2 linked regions of the Roseimicrobium gellanilyticum genome follow. The protein of the gene in region 2 binds, or shares a complex with, the protein of the main gene of each other region. Links are inferred from orthologs where the notes say so. Each region holds a gene or a part of one and is shown on either strand. Other genes may lie near its edges.

What was found.
Region 1: the proteins of metK (region 2) and groL are in contact, whole or in part, in a cryo-EM structure (PDB 8P4O), measured with the Escherichia coli proteins. The link is inferred for Roseimicrobium gellanilyticum from one-to-one orthologs.

What each region holds. Positions count from the first base shown.
Region 1 is NZ_QNRR01000011.1:8,346-11,649, reverse strand. The notes cover bases 322-3,304. They hold groL (chaperonin GroEL), read right to left. Parts: upstream 2,630-3,304; coding sequence 1,013-2,629; downstream 322-1,012. Other genes in these bases: dnaK (molecular chaperone DnaK), read right to left, coding at 3,125-3,304; DES53_RS24370 (co-chaperone GroES), read right to left, coding at 2,696-2,992; DES53_RS24380 (hypothetical protein), read right to left, coding at 550-882. Also shown: DES53_RS24385 (phenylacetate--CoA ligase family protein), read right to left, coding at 1-283.
Region 2 is NZ_QNRR01000018.1:46,355-49,468, reverse strand. The notes cover bases 270-3,062. They hold metK (methionine adenosyltransferase), read right to left. Parts: upstream 2,380-3,062; coding sequence 1,159-2,379; downstream 270-1,158. Other genes in these bases: DES53_RS29985 (ArsR/SmtB family transcription factor), read left to right, coding at 2,439-3,062; DES53_RS29995 (DUF1592 domain-containing protein), read right to left, coding at 270-994. Also shown: more of DES53_RS29995, read right to left, coding at 1-269; more of DES53_RS29985, read left to right, coding at 3,063-3,114. UniProt on the Escherichia coli protein: Catalyzes the formation of S-adenosylmethionine (AdoMet) from methionine and ATP.

The sequences.
Region 1 (3,304 bases), on a different replicon or contig from region 2:
CGCGGGTGATGCGGCGGTCGGTGACGATATCGTCAAAGTTCGCCATCACATCGCGCTTGGTCAGCACAGGGAAATCCGTGGGCACGCATGTGGCGGGATCAATACCCCGCTCCTGAATAATCTTCTGATAATAGGGCGACCGCTTCTGCACATAAGCGACGAAGCGGCGAAACTTGCGGAGCTGCTGGGCTTCCAGTTGCTCGCGTGACAGGCGGATCGTAGTACGCCGCTCCCACAGGGCTTTCGCCCACATGAGGGGTTCTCCGAGAGTGCGCAAATTCATGGGTCTCTTTGGGAAGACGCTATCTGACATCGTACGACAACCAAGCTTCAAAAAAATAACAAAAAATGGCCTGGGCCGAATGAAGGATGGATAATCCTGCATTTTGACCGCTGCCTCAGCGCGTTCACTCCGCCAACATTTTGGCCATCAGTTCCCAGCCGTCAAAGACCGTGGGAGCTCGAGCCTCCATCTCCCTTCGGAGTACTTGCAAGAGTCTCCCTCCCTCCTTCGCGGACTCATAAAACCCGGGCACTCGACAACTCTCGTCAAAAAAAATAGGTGCCCGAACTATTCACGCCACAGTAGAACGAGATCGTGTGGAGCGCGGAGTACCTCACGTCCGGGTCAACATCATATGCCATCTCCAGAAGCAGGCGGCCCTCAGCTGCGCTTTGGAGTGGGCAGAGGGCGGATTCCAGACACAGGCGCCACTTCTTGTCGCGTGTCCTCCATTCGTGTTCCAGACGGCTCCACTGAGCGCTGGTGAATTTCCCCAGGAGTTCCTGGGCATCCTCAAGACCTTGTCCATCAGCCCAACGGTCGCAATTGGATACTGACAGGAGGGCATCAAACTCTTCAAAACTGTCGCGGGCTGTCATGATTGGTTCTGGAGCGATGACTGTATCGCCTGACGCGAAGCGGCACAAAAAAGCGGGTCGCAATATGCATTGCGACCCGCTGATTGTTCAGAGCTGATTCTGGTGTTTCAAGAACCTGCCCGGATGCTGATTACATCATGTCAGCGTGGCTGTGAGGAGCCTCGGCCTTTTCTTCCTTGGGGATGTCGGCGATGAGGCACTCGGTGGTCAGCAGGAGACCGCTGATGGAGGCGGCGTTCTGGAGAGCGCTGCGGGTCACCTTCGTCGGGTCGACGACGCCGGCCTTGATGAGGTCGACGTATTCGCCGGTGGCCACGTTGTAGCCGCCGTTGCCCTTCTGCTTCTTCACTTCGGAGACGACGAGTGCGCCTTCCACGCCCGCGTTGGCAGCGAGCTGACGGAGAGGAGCTTCGATCGCGCGACGTACGATGTCGGCGCCGGTAGCTTCGTCGCCAACGAGCTTGATGCCGTCGATGGCAACCTGAGCACGGATGAGGGCCACACCGCCGCCAGGGACGATGCCTTCCTCAACGGCTGCACGGGTGGCGTGCAGGGCGTCTTCCACGCGGGCCTTCTTTTCCTTCATCTCGGTTTCGGTGGCAGCACCGACGTTGATGACGGCCACACCGCCGGCGAGCTTGGCAAGGCGCTCCTGGAGCTTCTCGCGGTCATAGTCGCTGGTGGTTTCGTCGATCTGGCGGCGGATCTGGGCCACGCGGCCGGCGATCGCTTCGCTGGTGCCTTCACCTTCGACGATGGTGGTGTTTTCCTTGTCCACGGTGATGCGCTTCGCACGGCCGAGGTCGGAAAGCTCGATGTTCTCAAGCTTGATGCCGAGGTCTTCGGTGATGCAGCGGCCGCCGGTGAGGACGGCGATGTCTTCGAGCATGGCCTTGCGGCGGTCGCCGAAGCCAGGAGCCTTCACAGCGCAGATGTTGAGGGTGCCACGCAGGCGGTTCACCACGAGGGTGGCGAGCGCTTCACCTTCCACGTCTTCCGCGATGATGAGGAGGGGCTTGCCGGAGCGAGCGACCTTCTCAAGAAGGGGCAGCATGTCCTTGAGGCTGCCAATCTTCTTCTCGTGAATGAGGATGTAGCCGTTCTCGATGATGGCTTCCATGCTCTCCGCGTTCGTCACGAAGTAGGGGGACAGGTAGCCCTTGTCGAACTGCATGCCTTCCACGACTTCGAGGGTCGTTTCGATGCTCTTGGCCTCTTCCACAGTGATGGTGCCGTCCTTGCCCACCTTGTCCATGGCATCAGCAATGATCTTGCCGATTTCCGTGTCCCAGTTGGCGGAGACGGTGGCGACCTGGGCGATTTCGGTCGCCTTGGTCACGGGCACGCTGATTTCCTTGAGCTTGGCGACGACGGCCTCAGTGGCCTTCAGGATGCCGCGCTGCAGGGAGGTCGGGTTCGCACCGGCGGTTACGTTGCGCAGGCCTTCGGAATAGATGGCCTCGGCGAGCACCGTGGCGGTCGTGGTGCCGTCACCGGCCACGTCGCTGGTCTTGCTGGAGACTTCCTTCACGAGCTGGGCGCCCATGTTTTCATAGGGGTCGGACAGTTCCACTTCCTTGGCGACAGTCACGCCGTCCTTGGTGATGGTGGGGGAGCCGAATTTCTTCTCCAGGATCACGTTGCGGCCCGAAGGTCCGAGGGTGGCCTTGACCGCCTTGGCGATCTTCTGCACGCCGCGCAGGAGGGCCTGGCGGGCGCTTTCGTCGAAGTTGAGTTGCTTTGCCATGGTGTATTATCTCTTAGTATTTTTGTTCTTTTTGGAAACGGGGCGTCAGAACGAACAGCGCGGGCCTTAGCCAACGATGCCGAGCACGTCGCTTTCGTTGATGATGAGCACGTCTTCGCCGTCCACCTTCACTTCGGTGCCGCCGTACTTGCTGATGAGCACCTTGTCGCCCACCTTCACGGTGAAGAGGTCCTTCACGTCCTTGCCTTCATCGTCCTTGCCGGTGCCGAGTGCGAGGACTTCAGCCTCCTGGGGCTTTTCCTTTGCGGTGTCAGGAAGGAAAATGCCGCCGGCGGTCTTTTCCTCGGAGCTCACACGCTTCACAAGAATGCGGCGACCCAGGGGTGTAATTTTCGTAGCCATGGTTGGTATGCTGTGTGCTGTTTCGGTTCTGTGTTGTGTTTTGGTTTGGTTCACCCAGCCGGCTGCGTACCGCGAGTGCGGCTTCGCAGCCGGCTGTGGGGAAACTAATCTACTGAAGAAGAAGGCTGGGGCTTAGGACTTGTTGTCGTTCTTGTCCACCACTTCGAAGTCGGCGTCGACCACGTTGCCCTTGTCCTTGCTGGCACCGCTGCCTGCGTCGCTTGAGGAGCTTGCGCTGCCGCCTGTGGCGGCGGCTTCCGGTCCGGCCTCGCCACCCATGTCAGGAGCGCCACCGGCGGCCGCCATGGCCTG
Region 2 (3,114 bases):
CCTTGAGCGGATTGTTCCAGGAGCGGCGTTCTACCTGGATGGCTTTTGCACCGGCGAGCACCGCCGCGGGCACTTCCTTGGGTTTCGCTGCGTCAGGTCCCGGCAGGTTGTGCCATGCGGTACGGGTCAGGTCGAGGAAGCGCGACTTGATCTTCTCGTTGTGCAGCATCCGCCACCAGTTGGCGAGGAAGGCGGGGGAGAGGTTTGTGTCCTTGGCGAGCTGGTCGAGTGACTGCGCTCCGGTCAGGTCCTTGTGCTTCCACTTCCAGCACGCGAGCATGTACTCTGCTTCGCGGAAGTCTTCGCCGTCCTTCGGCAGGTAAGGCCCGGACATCTTCTGGTACCAGACGTAGAGCCCCTGCTGCGCCTGACCTTTCACCTGATCATATCCGCGCATGCCCACGCGCTGCTCTTGGAATTCCACTCCCGTGCCGGGGAGAATGGTCGCATGGTCTGCAATCTTGCGCGCTGCTGTGAGATACTTCTCAAGCTGCGTGGGATTCGTGAAGAGCACATCACCGATGTTCGAGAAGCCTTCGCCACCACCGCCGTCCGGCAGGAACTCACTGGCGAATTTGAAGTCGACTCCGGTCAAATCACGGATGGTGTAATCATACTCCGCATTCGTGAGGCGGCGCAGTGTGACTGGACCGGGGTCACCCGCATTGCGCGTAGCCACGATTTCCAGTTCCTTGTCCATCCATTCGAGGATGTCATGCTTCTCCTCCTTCGTGAGTTGCGTTTCATCTTCCGGCGGCATGGAGCCGGAGTCGATGACCTCGCGCACCTTCTCCCACATCGCGTATTCTTTTTCCAAGTTCGGATTCGCATCCAGACGCTTCAAGTCCACGCCGCCCTTCGTCTTCTTGGTGTTGTGGCAGTCGTAGCAGCTTTCGCTCAGGACCTGCCTGGCGGCATTCCAGTCGGTTACGGCGTGTGCGGAGGACACGGCGGCGAGAAGGAGGATGGTGGAGCGGAGGGTAAAGTTGGGCATTCGCAAGAGCACAGACGTGGCCAGATTTCAGGGGAGATAGATACGTGAGGTGGCGCTTCGTCTTCCCTTTCAAAAGGCCGGATTCCCTTCATTTTGGACGCAAAATAAGAAGGCCGTGTGACCCGGAAGTCACACGGCCTCGAAGAGAACTCCGTGGGAGGAACTTACTTCGCTGCCTTCTGCAGCGCCGCGGCCTTGCTGGTGGTTTCCCACGTCAGGTCTGCGTCGTCCTTGCCGAAGTGGCCGTAGTTGGTGGACTTCGAGTAGATCGGGCGGAGCAGGTTGAGCTGCTTCACGATGTCCGCGGGCTTGAAGGAGAACACCTTGAGGATGGCGTCGAGGATGGCGTCATCCGACTTGGTGCCGGTGCCGAAGGTGTCCACATGCACGCTCACGGGGAGCGGGTGACCGATGGCGTAGGCGAACTGCACCTCGCACTTGCTGGCGAGACCGGCAGCCACCACGTTCTTGGCAACCCAGCGGCCCATGTAGGCGGCGCTGCGGTCCACTTTGGAGGGGTCCTTGCCGGAGAAGGCGCCACCACCGTGACGGCCCATGCCGCCGTAGGTGTCGACGATGATCTTGCGACCGGTAAGGCCGCTGTCACCCTGAGGACCACCCACCACGAACTTGCCGGTCGGGTTGATCAGGTACTCGGTGTCCTTGGTCAGCATGCCCTTCGGGAGGACCTTCTTGATGACCTGCTCGATGCAGAACTTCTCAATCTCAGCGTGCGTCGCGTCGGCGGCATGCTGGGTGGAGATGACCACATTCACAATGCGGGTGGGCTTGCCGTCCGGTCCGTATTCCACGGAGACCTGGCTCTTCGCATCTGGGCGCAGCCACTTGGCGGCCTTGCCAGCCTTGCGGATCTTCGTCAGCTCGCGGCCGAGGCGGTGTGCGTACATGATGGGCGCCGGCATGAGCTCGGGGGTCTCATCGCAAGCGTAGCCAAACATGATGCCCTGGTCGCCTGCACCCTGCTCTTCGTGCTTCTTGCCTTCCGCACCGGCGGCATCCACGCCCTGCGCGATGTCGGGGCTCTGGATGGTGAGGTAGTTGTTGATGAAAATCTTGTCGGCGTGGAAGACGTCGTCGTCGTTCGTGTAGCCGATGCCGCGGACGGCATCACGGATCACCTTGCCCACGTTGATCACTTCATCGATCGGCTTCGTGGTGCCCTTCTTCTTGTCCTGCAGCTTTGGGATGGTGATTTCACCGCCCACAACAACGATGTTGCTCTTGGCGAAGGTTTCGCAGGCAACGCGCGCCTTGGAGTCGACGCTCAAGCATGCATCGAGGATGGCATCAGAGATGGTGTCGCAAACTTTGTCGGGATGGCCTTCGCCGACGGACTCGGAGGAGAAGATAAACGAGCGTGACATGGTGGATTCTGTTTCGTATGGACGAATGATGATACGTTGATATGTTACCTCTCACTGCCGTGTCGTCAATCCTCAAATCCTTTGCCCTGCTCAGCGATGCCACCCGTGTCCGCCTGCTCGCGCTATTGCGCCAGGAGGAGCTTTCCGTGGCGGAATTGCAGGAGATCCTCGCTCTGGGCCAGAGTAACATCAGCGCCCAGCTTGCACGGTTGAAGGAGGCTGGATTGGTAAACGACAGGCGCTCAGGCAAGAACCGGCTCTACAAGCTGGAGAGCCCCCGGCCGAAGGAAATGGAAAACCACGCCCACCTCCTGGCTCTGCTGGATGCCGCAGCGCAGGAGCTTCGTGAGGCCAAGCGGGACCAGACCGCGCTCAAGCTGGTGCGCCGCAAACGTCAGGATACCGCCAAAACCTATTTCGATGCGCTTGCCGGGAAGTTCGGCAGGCAGTACGTGCCGGGACGCTCCTGGAAAGGTCTTGGTGAAATGCTGATGCACCTCGTGCCCCAGGTGGTCATTGCCGATCTCGGTGCGGGTGAGGGCACCCTTTCCCAGATGCTGGCCCCTCACGCAAAGCAGGTCATCGCCGTGGACAACTCCGAGCAAATGGTGGCCTACGGTTCCAAGCTCGCGAAGGAGCATGGCTACACGAATCTGGACTACCGGCTCGGCGACATTGAGTCTCCACCCATCAAGGAGAGCACGGTGGACATCGCCATCTTCTCCCAGGCCCTGC